One region of the Streptomyces sp. NPDC003456 genome, then DNA from elsewhere that is predicted to be linked to it. Evidence: riboswitches for the same ligand, from Rfam matches in the RefSeq annotation. Region 1 holds a riboswitch; each other region holds the start of a gene.

Region 1 (3,533 bases):
CTCGCCCTGGCCGGTATCGCGGCCGGTGCGGTGGTGACCCTGCTGGGGCTGCGCGGCATGCGTGCCGTGACGGCACTGCTGGTGGCGTCCGCACTGGTGGGCGCGGTCGGGGCGGTGATCGCGCACAGCTGGCTCGGGGCCCTCGCGGGCGACTGGTGGGTGGAGGCTTCGGTGCTCGGCCTGTCCACCCTGGCCGTGGGCGCGGCCGTCGCGGGGCTCGCCGCCCTGGTCGGCCCGGCCGGCACGGGCATCGGGGCAGCCCTGGTGATGCTGATCGGCAACCCCTTCTCCGGCGCCACGACGGCCCCGCAGATGCTCCCGGAGCCGGCCGGGGCGATCGGCCAGTGGATGCCGCCCGGTGCGGGGACCTCGCTGCTGCGCTCGGTGGCCTTCTTCGACGGCTCCGCCGCGACCGGACCGGCGCTCACCCTGACGTGGTGGGCGGCGCTGGGGCTCGGGGCCGTACTGCTCGGCAACGCGCTGCGGGCCCGGAGGAAGGACAGCGCCCCCACCGGCGGCTCCCGGGACCTCGCGACGGTCGGCTGACCGCGGCCGCCGCCCCGGGCGACGGCACCCGAACGACCGTGCACCCCCGCTGTAGCGGACGGGGGTGCACGGTTCTCTGCTGTCGGGGCGCACGCCGACCGCTCGCCCCGCCACACCGGTTCCGGACTCCCCCGGCTCTCCCCGCGCTCCGAGCGGAGGCGGAGTTGACCGGCCGTTACCTCGAGGTCGCCGACGACCCGTCGGACCGATCAACCCGGCGCAGCGCGGCGGCACCTGCCGCGGACCGCACGCGGCCCGGATGCCGGTGGCCGAGGCGGCCGCACTGCGCGACACGCTCACTCCGATGCACCAAAGGCCCGAGGCGGAATTGAACGCCGCGACGCCGGCGCGGGCTCCGGGCGTGCTGGCCGGCGAAGCGCGCACGGCCCGCGTCACCCTTCCGCCGCAGTCGGCCAGTTGAGGCGGGTGGGCATCCCGTGGAGCCCCGGTCGCCGGAGCGTCCGGCTCCGAGTTGAAACCGACCAAACGACGTACCCCTGTTAGGAGTAGACGCGCCTGCGGATTTCGGGTGGCCGAACTTGCGCAGCGGACCTGGCCGGTGGGCGGAATCGGACATTCCCTTGCTGGTCGGACCGTCCACGGAGGGGTGGACACCGGCTCGAACACACACGTGTCCACCCGAACGGGTGAGTGGTGAGTAACAACACAAATCCTCGGTTCCGTTGGGATTTCCGGACAGCGATGAGTCAAGATCCCTGACTGACGACAAGCCCCCGCCGCAGCGGCGGGGCGATCCGGGCGGACGCCGAGTCCTGCCGCCGCCCGGATGACCGGTCGACAGGAGTGGATCGGCAGGAGTGGAGGACCCGAGCACGACGGGTCGCCGGGACGGTCACGCCATGACCGGGTCCGAGCAGCCCTTGGGGTGAAGCCGCGTCAGCGGCCGGGCAACTTCGCCAGCCCGAATCCGACAGGTCATCCTTCACAGGCGGCTGACGAAGGGTTGCGCATGACTGCGCTCAATCGTGTCCCGTCGCTCATGGCCCGTGCCGGTACGGCCTCGGCTCTCACCATCGCCGCCGTCGGCGGCTCGATAGTGGCGCCCGGCTTCTCGTCCGAGGCCGCGGCAGCCACCCCGGCGACCAAGGCACTCCAGATCGCGGCCTCGAAGAAGGGATCGCCGTACAAGTACGGGGCCACCGGTCCGCACCGGTTCGACTGCTCCGGGCTGACGCTGTACTCGTTCAAGAAGGCGGGCAAGAAGCTCCCGCGCACGGCCGCCCAGCAGTACAACAAGACGCGCCACATCTCCGCCAAGAGCCGCAAGGCCGGGGACCTGGTGTTCTTCCACTCGGGCAAGAACGTGTACCACGTCGGTATCTACGCGGGTAAGAACAAGCTCTGGCACTCCCCGAAGACCGGGGACGTGGTGCGACTGCAGAAGATCTGGACCAAGAGCGTCTGGTACGGGCGCGTGAAGTGATCCCTCCGGCGTGCGGCGGCGTCCTGACGCGCCGCCGCACGCCGGGGCGTGAAGCGGGCCCGGATGGTTACCCGTGCGGGTATGGCCGAGCACCGCCCCTGCACCGCTCGCAACGAGACACCGCTGCAACGAGCGGACAGGAACTTCGTCGAGCTGCTCCAGGAGCTGCGCGTCACCCAGACGGGCGTGCAGATCCTGTTCGCCTTCCTGCTGTCCCTGGCCTTCACCGCACGCTTCGCCGACCTCGACGGGGTCCAGCGCGTCACCTACGTCGTCACGCTGCTGCTGGCGGTCCTGGCCGCGGCACTCTTCACGGCGCCGGCGGCCCTGCACCGCTCGCTGTTCCGGCAGGGCGCCAAGCCGCGCATCGTGCAGGTCTCCTCGCGCCTGGCGACCGTCGGCCTGGCCGTGCTGGTGTTCGCCTTCAGCGGCTCGGTGCTTCTGGTGGTGGACGTGACGACCGGCCGCTGGGGCGGCGTCGGGGCGGGCGCGGCCACGTTCCTGGTCTGCGCCGGCCTGTGGGGGCTGCTGCCGCGGCTGGTGCGGCGCTCGGGACTGCGGGCGGAGGCCCGCGCCCCCGCTCCCCGCGAGGACGCCGGGGATCCGCCCCGGCCCGCCCCCGCCGTCCCCGGGCCCGGGCGGCGCACGGTGGCGCAGCCGACGCGGCGCATCGGGCCGCAACGCCGGGAGGCCCCGGTCAGGCGCCGCTGAGCGGCCGGGCTGGCGTGCCGAGGGAGAGCGGAGGGGTTCAGGGGGCCAGAGAGCGGCACGGGACGCAAGGGACGGTTCCGGAGCCTCAGCAGGGAGGTACAGGGGCCGGGGTCGGGAGAGGGCAGTCGGGGGACGTCGGAGACGGGGCAGGTCCGGACCTGGAGAGACCGGCCGGAGCCGGGGAAGGATCGGACCGGACGAGGCCGGGTTCCGGGGTGGTCGGGACCGGGCAACGCCGGAACCGGCGTCCTACTGTTCCTGCGGGCCTGCGGACGGTACCGACTGGGCCGGGATGACCCAGGGCAGCTCGATCGAGATGGTCTTGCCGCCCTCACGGGTCGGGCGGATGCGGAGCTTGCCGCCGCACTCCGCGGTCAGCCACCGGATGATGACCAGGCCGCGGCCGTTGTCCTGCTGGACGGCGGCGGGCAGCCGTCTGGGGAAGCGCGGGTGGCTGTCGGTGACGCCGATGGTCAGCTGCTCGTCCCGGTCGAGCTCGACGTCCACCGTGAAGGTGGGCGACTGGCCGAAGGTGTGCTGGACGGCGTTGGTGGCCAGTTCGGAGATGATCAGCCGGACCGTGTCGGACACGTCCGTGTCCGCCGGCAGGCCCCACTCCGCCAGCGTGTCCACCACGTAGGCGCGCGCCGCGGAGACCGAGGCGGGATCGCTCGGCAGAGTGACGGATGCTTCCAGATGGTCTGCCATGGCGACGTCGTCCCTTTCCCACGGGACCGCAGCCCGACACAACGCGGATGGTTCGAGTACGGTCCCGGACTGGTGCTTCGTCGCCAGGGTGCCACCACAACACCCCCGTAGGACGGCGATCCAC
Region 2 (3,533 bases), on a different contig from region 1:
GCTCCTGCTCGAACTCCATGGCGACGGCGGCGAGTTCCTGGAGGTTCTCGATGCGGGTCTCGTCCTGCGGGTCGGTGGAGGCCTGCAGTTCGGCGAGGTAGCCGGTGCGCTCCAGCACGGCCTCCAGGACGGTGGCCGGCCCGGCGCCGGACTCCACGATCGTGCGGAGGTCCTCCATCAGCGTGTTGAACCGCTTGACGGCGTTGGTGGAGCGCGCGGCCATGCCGTACGCCTCGTCGACGCGCTTGAGCGCCTGCGGGAAGCTGATCTTCTCGCGCTGGGCGAGGGCGTCGATCATCGCCTCGGCGCGGTCGCCGATGCCCCGCTTGGGCACGTTGAGGATCCGGCGCAGCGGCACCGAGTCCTCGGGGTTGGACAGCACGCGCAGGTAGGCCAGGACGTCCCGGACCTCCTTGCGCTCGTAGAAGCGGACGCCGCCGACGACCTTGTAGGGCAGGCCGACGCGGATGAAGACCTCTTCGAAGACACGGGACTGGGCGTTGGTGCGGTAGAACACCGCGACGTCGCCCGCCTTGGCCTCGCCCGCGTCGGTGAGGCGGTCTATCTCGTCGGCGACGAACTGGGCCTCGTCGTGCTCGGTGTCGGCGACGTAGCCGGTGATGCGGGCGCCGGTGCCCGCGTTGGTCCACAGGTTCTTCGGGCGGCGGGACTCGTTGCGCTCGATGACGGCGTTGGCCGCGGACAGGATGGTCTGCGTGGAGCGGTAGTTCTGCTCGAGCAGGATCGTCGTGGCGTCCGGGTAGTCCTCCTCGAACTGGAGGATGTTGCGGATGGTCGCGCCGCGGAAGGCGTAGATCGACTGGTCGGCGTCGCCGACCACGCACAGCTCGGCGGGCGGGACCTCGGCCTCGGGCGGTACGTCGACGGGGTGCTCGGAGGTGCCGACCAGCTCGCGGACCAGGGCGTACTGCGCGTGGTTGGTGTCCTGGTACTCGTCGACCAGGACGTGCCGGAAGCGGCGGCGGTAGTGCTCGGCGACGTCCGGGAAGGCGCGCAGCAGGTTGACCGTCGTCATGATCAGGTCGTCGAAGTCGAGGGCGTTCGCCTCGCGCAGGCGCGACTGGTACATCGCGTAGGCCTGGGCGAGCGTCTTCTCGAAGCCGTCGGTCGCCTGGGCGGCGAAGTCCTCCTCGTCGATCAGCTCGTTCTTCAGGTTGCTGATCTTGGCGCTGAAGGACTTGGGCGGGTAGCGCTTGGGGTCGAGGTCCAGGTCGCGGCAGACCAGGGCCATGAGGCGCTTGGAGTCGGCGGCGTCGTAGATCGAGAAGGAGGAGGTGAAGCCGAGCTTCTTGCTCTCGCGGCGGAGGATGCGCACGCACGCGCTGTGGAAGGTCATGACCCACATGGCGTTGGCGCGCGGGCCGACGAGCTGCTCGACGCGCTCCTTCATCTCGCCGGCGGCCTTGTTGGTGAAGGTGATCGCGAGGATCTGGCCCGGGTGCACGTTCCGCTCGGCGAGCAGGTGGGCGATGCGGTGCGTGAGCACGCGGGTCTTGCCGGATCCGGCGCCGGCGACGATGAGCAGCGGGGAGCCGGCGTGGACCACGGCGGCGCGCTGGTTGTCGTTCAGCCCTTCCAGCAGCGCGGCGGCGTCGATCACCGGACGGGGGGCGCCGTCCCGGTAGTGGGTGTCCCGGTCCGGCGGCACGTCGAACTTCCCGCCGAACAGATCGTCCGGAAGCGGCTCCGGAGCGTGATCGTCCTCGGGCGGCGGCGGGGGCTCGTCCGCGGGGCCGCGCTGGGCCTGGAGGTCCGCCAGGAAGCTGTCGTCAAAGAGGCTGCTCATCGCTCTCCGAGTCTAGGGCGCCCCACTGACAGCCCGCCGCCACCCCGAGAACATCACCCCGGACCACGGCCGCCAGGGCCGGGCGGATGGCTCGTTGTCACCCAGCAGGACCGCATGATCACGGTCCGCTATGTCCGCAACAATTCCGGACAACTGGCGACCAAACCGCCGCGATCATTCACTCCGGGCAACGCTTCCGGGAAAGGTCACGAAAATGTATCGGGCATATCACCCATCAACCTTCACAGGGGCCACACGAGTTGGCTACCGTGCGATCAGGCCGCACGACCCTCTCCGGCGAACGTCGCCGGGCCGCGCGGCCTCCGCCGAGTCCGGTGTGCCGCAGCGGCAGCCGGAGCCGGGGACCCAACCGAGAACCCCGGGGTGAATCGGCCCGCCTCCGCATCCGGAGAAGGCCGTAGGGCAACCCTTCCGAACCACCCGCCCGAACCCGACAGCTAACCCGGTAGGCGGACGATGGAAGGAGTCGCCTCCCTTGGCGTCGCACCGCAAGTCGCGTCCCACCGGTTCGCGCGTGGCAGGCATACGGACCCCCGCCCTGGCAACGGCGGCCCTCACCTCCGTGGCCCTGCTGTCCCAGTCGGCCGATGCCGCACCCGAGGCCGACGACAAGCCCAGCCTCGAAGAAGTCGAGAAGAAGGTCGACGACCTGTACCGCCAGGCCGAGTCGGCGACCGACAAGTACAACGCGGCCAAGGAGAAGACCGCGAAGCAGCGCAAGCGCGTCGACACCCTCCTCGACGACGTCGCGCAGCGCGCCCAGAAGCTGAACGATGCGCGCGACAAGCTCGGCTCCTACGCCTCCGCCCAGTACCGCACGGGGGCCGCCGCCCCGGAGACGGCGACGTTCCTGCTCGCGGACAGCCCGCAGGACTACTTCGACCAGACCCAGCTGATGGACCGGATGACCGGCCGCCAGAAGGAAGCGGTCGACGACTTCGTCACGCAGCAGTCCGAGACGATGACCAAGCGCCGGGAGGCGACCGAGAGCCTCGAGAAGCTCACCGACGCGCAGGGCGACCTGAAGGCGGCCAAGGCGACCGTCCAGCGCAAGCTGGCCGACGCCCGCACGCTGATGTCGCGGCTGACCGCCGAGGAGAAGGCGCGGCTCGCGGCGATCGAGCAGGAGAAGCAGGAGGAGGCCGACCGCCGGGCCGCCGAGCTGGCCCGGCAGCAGGCCGCGCGGGAGCAGGCCGCGCAGGAGCGGGCGCAGCGCGAGGAGGCCACGCGGCAGGAGAGCGCTTCGCCGTCGGCGGACTCCGGCTCGTCCACCACGACGGCTCCGACGGACTCCTCGTACGCCACCAAGGCGGACAAGGCCCTCGCCTTCGCGCGCGCCCAGATCGGCAAGCCGTACGTCTGGGGGGCCGTCGGTCCGGGCTCCTACGACTGCTCCGGCCTGACCCAGGCCGCGTGGAAGGCCGCGGGCGTCGATCTGCCGCGCACGACGTACGACCAGGTCCGCGCCGGCACCACCGTCCCGGTGTCGCAGGCGCGGCCGGGCGATCTGGTCTTCTTCTACGACGACATCACGCACGTCGGGCTGTACATCGGCAACGGCATGATGATCCACGCGCCCAAGCCCGGCACCTACGTACGCGAGGAGTCGATCTACTACGACGGCGAGTCGGCCGTCCACAGCGTGGTGCGGCCCGCCTGAGCGGACGCGGGCGTTTTTGAGGGGCACGCGCGCGTGCCCCTCACC
Region 3 (3,533 bases), on a different contig from region 1:
CCTGGCCGCGCCCCCGGCCCGCGCGCTCTCGACGGTCGTGCCGGGCCGGTACTTGCCGGTGAGGAAGCCGGACGCGAGCGCGTAGTACGGCACGGCCGCCAGGCCGCTGCGCTGGGCGAGGTCCTGCAGCTCGCCCTCGTAGGTGTCGCGGGAGACCAGGTTGTAGTGGGGCTGGAGGGCCACGTACCGGGCCAGGCCCTCGCGGTCGGAGAACTCCAGGGACTCCCGCAGCCGCTCCGCGGAGATGTTGGAGGCGGCGATGTACCGCACCTTGCCGGCCTTCACGAGGTCGTCGAGGGCGCCGATGATCTCCTCGACGGGCACCTCGGGCCGGTCGTAGTGGGTGTAGTAGAGGTCGATGTGGTCGGTGCGCAGCCGCCGCAGGGAGGCGTCGGCCGCGGCCTTGATGGTGGCGGCGGACAGCCCCTGGAAGTCGGGGTGCTGGCCGGCCTTGGTGGCGACGACCACCTCGGAGCGGTTGCCGCGTGCCTGGAGCCAGGCGCCGAGGATGCTCTCGGACTCGCCGCCCCGGTTGCCCTCGGCCCACGCCGAGTAGACGTCGGCGGTGTCGACGAAGTTGCCGCCGGCCGCCGTGTAGGCGTCGAGGACGGCGAAGGACTGGTCCTCGTCGGCGGTCCAGCCGAAGACGTTGCCGCCGAGGGCGAGCGGGAAGACCTCGAGGTCGGAGGAGCCGAGCTTGCGCAGAGACGTCGTGGCAGTCATGCCCTGCGTCAACGACCGTGCGGAACAGCCCATTCCGGCCGCGGCGCAAAGGTCGGGCAAACCGGCGCCGGAAGAACCGGCAGCCCTGGCGTCGGGGGGTCGTCGTCAGGGCTGCCGGTGCTTCGCGGGCGCGGTGCGTCTACGGGTTCAGTCCCTTGCCCCGCAGCCACGCCATGGGGTCGATGCCGCTCGCGGAGCCGGCGGAGTGGACTTCGAGGTGGAGGTGGGCGCCGGTGACGTTGCCGGTGGCGCCGACACGGCCGATGACGTCGCCGGTGCTGACCTTCTGGCCGACGCTCACGCCGATGGACGACTGGTGCGCGTACCAGATCTCGGTGCCGTCATCGAGGGTGAGGACGGTCTTGTAGCCGTACGAGCCGTTCCAGCCCGCCTCGGTGATGGTGCCGCTGTGGACCGCCTTGATCGGCGTGCCCGTGGGGGCGGCGAAGTCGAGGCCGGTGTGGTAGCCGGAGGACCAGTACGCGCCGGCCTGACCGAAGGAGGAGGTGATCGTGTACGAGGAGGTCGGCAGCGTGTACTGCTTGGCGAGGGCGGCGAGGCGCTCGGCCTCGGCCTTCTTCTCGGCCTCCTCCTCCGCCTTCCTCTTCGCCTCGGCGGCCTTGGCCTCGGCTTCCTTCTCCGCCTTGGCGACGGCCTCCTTGGCCGCCTTCTCGGCGGCGGCCGCGGCGTCCTCGGCGGCCTTGGTGTCGATCTGGTCCTGCTGGTGCTCGACCTGGGCCATGATCCGGGCGCGCAGAGCCTCACCGGCGCCGTCGGCGCCCTGCTCGGTCTCGGCCACGGTCGTGGTGCCCAGGCTGCTGAGCGGAGTGGCGGAACCTTCGGGGGTGTCGTCGTCCGAAAGGAGGGAACCCACCGAGGGAAGGTCCGGGACGGAGATCGACACCGGCGGCTTGCCGGTCTGGGCGCTGGCCATGCCACCCGCGCCGACGGCGGCTATGACACCGACGCCGAGGACGGTGGAGCTGCGGGCGAGCCCTCCGCCGCGCTGCTTGGAGACGCGGTGCCGGCCACGGACGGGGCGAACGGACTCCGCGGTGGGGTTCCACTCCTGGAACGGGCCCTCGTCGGTGCGCTGACGGCCGAAGCCGAAGGTCTCGGGGTCGCGCTGGTCCGCCGCGAACGGGGCCGTGGGGGCAGGCCGGTTGGACGCCACGTGGGCGTGCTCCTTTCCTTCCTTCTCGCCTACCGGGTTAGCTGACGGGTTCGGAGCAGGAAGGTCTCCTACGCGCGTATACCAGCCGTGCTGCCACGGCGGCATCCGCCCGATTCACCCCAAGTGGTGGTTCCCCGGTTCCCTTGCGGGATTCGGCGCGTGCGCACGGAGCCGCCTTCTGTGACGGCTGGGACGACCGCGCTGCGTTATCGAACGTTAATGGATGGCGCGGTGCGTATTCCAGCGCTTCAGCTTGATCATTAACCTTTTTCGCGCGGACCAACCTGCCATGACCGGGGTGAATCGGGCGAGTTGACCGCCCCTCCGGCGACACAGGGGACTTGACGGTGTGTCAGTTGTTATGCGCAGCGGGGCGGTTCACTCACGGTGCGTGATGGCCGGTCAGGGGCCGGAGGGGGAAATACACCGAGGGCCGGAACCCTTGTCGGATTCCGGCCCTCGGCCTTCAGTAGCGGGGACAGGATTTGAACCTGCGACCTCTGGGTTATGAGCCCAGCGAGCTACCGAGCTGCTCCACCCCGCGTCGTTGTGTTCACCAGTGTACGCCATCCGCGGGACCCTCCGCGCACACCCCGGCCCGAGGCCGTCGCCGCCCCGCGCCGGTACGGTCCCGGCGGCGGCCGGGACGGCGGGGCGGCGGGGACCGCTGTCAGCTCAGCAGGTGCCGGTTCGGGGCCTTGGCCCGCTCCTCGTACTCGGGCAGGACGACGACCCGCGCTCCCCCGGCGGCCAGGACGCCGCTGCCGTCGGCCCCGGCGACGAAGGTGTCCGGCTCGCGCCAGGCCGTGACGACCCGCCGCACACCCGCGTCCAGGATCAGCCGGGCGCAGGGCGCCGGCCGCGAGGCGCGGCGGGCGCAGGGTTCGAGGCTGCTGTAGACGGTCGCACCGGCGAGCCTCGGGTCGGCCGGGTCGAGCTTGGCCAGGGCCGCCTCCTCGGCGTGCAGGACCGGGTCGCCGCCCTCGCGGGAGTGGCCGCGGGCCAGCTCGGTGCCGTCCGCCGCGACCACGACGGCCCCGACGCTGAACGCCGTGTCCGAGGGCGGGCACCGCTGTGCCAGTTCGCAGGCGGCGGCCAGCCAGTGGTGGTCGGCGGCGACCGGGAGCGGTCCGGTGCCGGGGGCGGTCGGCTCGTAGCGCATGAGGACGACGTCCTCGATCCGGCGGGTCTCCAGCAGCCGCAGGCGGCCGGAGGGGTAACCGCCCGGGCCGAACAGGCGGGGCGCGGCGGGGTGGCCGACGAAGAGCGGGGCGAGGACCAGCTGGAGCTCGTCGGCGAGCCCTTGGGTGAGCAGCTGGGTGTGGATCAGGCCGCCGCCCTCGACCATGAGCCGCCGCACGCCGCGTACGTCGTGCAGGTGGGTGAGGAGCCGGCGCCAGTCGAGCGCGGTGCCCAGGGGGATGACGTCGGTGGCCAGGCCGAGGGCCCGGGCGCGCTCGGCGCCCTCGTCGGTGGTGTAGAGGACCTTCTCGCCGCCGGTGTGCCAGAAGTTGGCGTCCGGGTCCAGGTCACCGGTGCCGCTGACGGTGACCTTGAGGGGGTACGCGGGCCGGCCGGCGGCGGTGCGGGCGGCGCGGCGCTCCGGGGAGTTCACCAGGAGGCGCGGGTTGTCGGC
Region 4 (3,533 bases), on a different contig from region 1:
GTCGGTGAGGTCGGAGTCGAGCAGTTCGCACAGGGCGACGTCCTCGGCGAGGCCGAGCCGGGCGGCCCGCTCGCGCAGCCGGAGCACCGGCAGGGTGGGGATGCCCTCGCGCAGGTCGGTGCCGGGGGTCTTGCCGGACTCGTGGGAGTCGGAGGCGATGTCCAGGACGTCGTCCGCGAGCTGGAAGGCGACACCGAGCCGCTCGCCGTACTGGGTCAGGACGTGCACGACCCCCTCGTCGGCGCCGGACATCATCGCGCCGAACCGGCACGAGACGGCGACGAGCGAGCCGGTCTTGCCGCCCAGCACGTCGAGGTAGTGCTCGACGGGATCGCGGCCGTCCTGCGGTCCGGCGGTCTCCAGGATCTGGCCGGTCACCAGCCGTTCGAACGCCTCGGCCTGCACCCGCACGGCCTCCGGGCCGAGGTCGGCCAGGATGTGCGAGGCGCGGGCGAAGAGGAAGTCGCCGGTGAGGACCGCGACGGAGTTGCCCCAGCGGGTGTTCGCGCTCGCGACGCCGCGGCGCACGGCGGCCTCGTCCATCACGTCGTCGTGGTACAGCGTGGCGAGGTGGGTCAGCTCCACGACGACGGCCGAGGGCACGATCCCCGGCGCGTACCGGTCGCCGAACTGGGCGGCGAGCATCACGAGCAGCGGCCTGAACCGCTTGCCGCCGGCGCGCACCAAGTGCTGGGCGGCCTCCGTGATGAAGGGCACCTCGCTCTTGGTGGCCTCGAGCAAGCCTTCCTCGACAGCCGTCAGTCCGGCCTGGACATCGGCTTCCAGAGCCTGGTCCCGCACGCTCAGCCCGAACGGCCCGACGTCGGTCACGAGGGGTCTCCTGTCTGCTGGTGTCTGCCGGTGCTTACGCGGATTGTCGATAGGTCGCTGCCCTCACTCGAGTCAGCGTATCCGGTCACGTTTCGATCACCGCCAGCGCCCATGGTTACAGGCCGGGTGGTATCCGATCACGACCGCAATGTTTTCGATCAGGTCATATGAGCAGACATTTATCGCCTTACCCGGAGGTAGTGACCTATGCCTGATTTGCCCTTATGAGTAAGCGAATCGCCGTTTGCGGAATTTGCTCCACCAGGCGTGATCAGTGAGTTGAATCACGCCCACCCTTTCACGGCCCGTGGCAGACCGCCGCTCCTACGCCCTTTCCCGGCACGCGAGTTGAGCCTTGGCCAATGCAAAGGATCAAGCTGCCCCATACCGGTCGACCAAGGTCAACAAGCGTCATATGTGACTCCGGTGCTTGTTCCCGACATGTGCTCTCGCATACGTTCCCGCCCTGTCCGGCGGACGCCGAATCCTGCCACCGCCCGGACACCCATCAACCGACTCACTCACGCAGGGCAGGAGCGGGGGACCCAGGTACGTCGCCGGTCCGCACCGCGGAACGGCTCGGGGTGAAGCCGCGCACGGCACACGGTGCCGCACGCGGCCGGGCACCTCCCGGCCCGAACCCGACAGCTCACCTCGCAGGCGCCGGAGAGGAACATCGCCATGCCCGGACGAGGCAAGCACCGTCGCGCCCGCATGAACCCGATCACCCGTGGTGTCGTCGCAGCCGGCACCGGCGGGGCGGCCCTGACCCTGCCGCTCCTCGGCGCGGCCCACGCCGTCGCCGCCGAGCCGCAGAGCGCGCCCGCCGCGCACGTCCTGCCGCAGGCCGCCCAGCCCGCGAAGTCGCTGACGTACACCGTCGCCAAGGGCGACACGCTCTACCGCATCGCCGACACCCACGACGTCTCCGGCGGCTGGAAGCAGCTGTACAAGGACAACCGCGCGGCCGTCGGCGACAACCCGAAGCTGATCCACCCGGGTCTGAAGCTGAAGGTGAAGGGCGCCGAGGCCACCACCCCCGGGAAGAAGGCGGCCCCGTCGTCGGCGCCCGCCGAGAAGCCCGCCGTGAAGCCGGCCGCCGCGCCCGCGGTGAAGCCCGCCGGCGGTGTCGCCCAGGCCACCCAGGCCTCCGCGAAGACCTACGCGGACAACCTGGACGGCTGGATCCGCGAGGCGCTGGACATCATGGCGCAGAAGGGGATCCCGGGCACCTACGACGGCATCCACCGCAACATCATGCGCGAGTCCTCCGGCAACCCCCTGGCGATCAACAACTGGGACTCGAACGCGGCCAAGGGCACCCCGTCCAAGGGGCTGCTCCAGGTCATCGACCCGACCTTCGCCGCCTACCACGTGGACGGAACCCCCTTCGACCCGTACGACCCGGTCGCCAACATCACGGCGGCCTGCAACTACGCGGCCGACCGCTACGGCTCGATCGACAACGTCAACGGCCCGTACTGAGCCGCCCCGCCCAGCAGTCGCTCGAGGACGACGGCGATGCCGTCGTCCTCGTTCGACAGGGTCACCTCGTCGGCCACCGCCTTCAGCTCGGGGTGGGCGTTGGCCATCGCCACCCCGCGCGCGGCCCAGTCGAACATCGGGATGTCGTTGGGCATGTCACCGAAGGCCAGGGTGTCCTCGGGCCGCAGCCCCAGGTGCTCCGCCGCCAGCGCCAGGCCCGTCGCCTTGGTCACCCCGCACGGCTGCAGCTCCACCGTGCCCGGCCCGGACATCGTGACCGTCGCCAGTGAGCCGACCACCGAACGGGCCGTCGCCGCCAGTTCGTCGTCCGACAGGTAGGGGTGGCGCAGCAGCACCTTGCTGATCGGCGCGCACCACAGGTCGTCGCGCCGCTCGACGCGGACCGCGGGCAGGGTCGGGTGCGGCATGAGGTAGCCCGGCTCGATGAGCGTCAGGCCGTCCACACCGTCCTGGTCGACCGCCGCGTACACCTGGCCCACCTCGGCCTCGATCTTGCCCAGGGCGGTCTCCGCCAGCTCCCGGTCCAGCGTGATGGACCACAGCAGCCGGTCCGCGCCGGCGTCGTACACCTGCGCGCCCTGTCCGCACACCGCGAGCCCCGTGCAGCGCAGGTCGTCCAGGAGGGGCCGCACTCTGGGCGCCGGGCGGCCCGTCACCACGAGGTGCTGGGCGCCGGCGTCCGCCACCCGCGCGAGCACGGCAAGAGACCGGTCGGACAGGGTGTCGTCGCCGCGCAGCAGCGTCCCGTCCAGATCGGTGGCGATGAGTGAATAAGCGAGGGGTGCGGCCATGATCAGAGAATACGGACAGTGCACCCCTTCGTTTCATCGTGCTGCGGACACCGATTGCCCGGTTGAAGGCCTCTGCACCGGTTGGCAACAACATGCTCCGTTACCTACCCGAGGGACCGTCCCGGGCGGTACCTTCCATGTGTCCAGGGGGGACTTGATCGGGGGGTCGGGTTGAGCAGTGGACGCATACGTGTGGCCGGGCCCGGGGAGCTCGGCGAAGAGGAGCGGGAGCACTGGCGTGCGCTGCGCGCCGCCTCCCACGCTCCGCGCAACCCCTTCATGGAACCGGAGTTCACCGAGGCCGTCGGCCTGGTGAGGCCGCGGGCCCGCGTGGCCGTGGTCCACGACGGGGCGCAGCCGGCCGGCTTCCTGCCGTACGAGCGCGGCCCGTTGGGGCAGGGCCGG

Evidence for each region. Region 1 has a riboswitch for cyclic di-AMP ahead of ACFYWG_RS06050 (C40 family peptidase). Riboswitches for the same ligand answer to the same signal wherever they lie in the genome.
Region 2: another riboswitch for cyclic di-AMP. It lies ahead of ACFYWG_RS16925 (NlpC/P60 family protein); the one in region 1 lies ahead of ACFYWG_RS06050 (C40 family peptidase).
Region 3: another riboswitch for cyclic di-AMP. It lies ahead of ACFYWG_RS27280 (M23 family metallopeptidase); the one in region 1 lies ahead of ACFYWG_RS06050 (C40 family peptidase).
Region 4: another riboswitch for cyclic di-AMP. It lies ahead of ACFYWG_RS32365 (transglycosylase SLT domain-containing protein); the one in region 1 lies ahead of ACFYWG_RS06050 (C40 family peptidase).

The regions. Positions count from the first base shown of each region.
Region 1 is NZ_JBIAOK010000002.1:112,733-116,265, reverse strand. Features, by position in the region: gene ACFYWG_RS06055 (ABC transporter permease) at 1-546, shown strand, start outside; cyclic di-AMP (ydaO/yuaA leader) riboswitch at 1,301-1,513, shown strand; gene ACFYWG_RS06050 (C40 family peptidase) at 1,517-1,990, shown strand; gene ACFYWG_RS06045 (DUF6328 family protein) at 2,072-2,701, shown strand; gene ACFYWG_RS06040 (ATP-binding protein) at 2,951-3,409, opposite strand.
Region 2 is NZ_JBIAOK010000004.1:158,557-162,089, reverse strand. Features, by position in the region: gene pcrA (DNA helicase PcrA) at 1-1,807, opposite strand, end outside; cyclic di-AMP (ydaO/yuaA leader) riboswitch at 2,122-2,296, shown strand; gene ACFYWG_RS16925 (NlpC/P60 family protein) at 2,304-3,488, shown strand.
Region 3 is NZ_JBIAOK010000006.1:633,582-637,114, reverse strand. Features, by position in the region: gene ACFYWG_RS27285 (aldo/keto reductase) at 1-723, opposite strand, end outside; gene ACFYWG_RS27280 (M23 family metallopeptidase) at 863-1,897, opposite strand; cyclic di-AMP (ydaO/yuaA leader) riboswitch at 1,909-2,065, opposite strand; tRNA gene ACFYWG_RS27275 (tRNA-Met) at 2,368-2,441, opposite strand; gene ACFYWG_RS27270 (dihydrofolate reductase family protein) at 2,568-3,533, opposite strand, start outside.
Region 4 is NZ_JBIAOK010000010.1:13,004-16,536, forward strand. Features, by position in the region: gene ACFYWG_RS32360 (polyprenyl synthetase family protein) at 1-831, opposite strand, end outside; cyclic di-AMP (ydaO/yuaA leader) riboswitch at 1,340-1,509, shown strand; gene ACFYWG_RS32365 (transglycosylase SLT domain-containing protein) at 1,513-2,316, shown strand; gene ACFYWG_RS32370 (HAD family hydrolase) at 2,280-3,128, opposite strand; gene ACFYWG_RS32375 (GNAT family N-acetyltransferase) at 3,315-3,533, shown strand, end outside.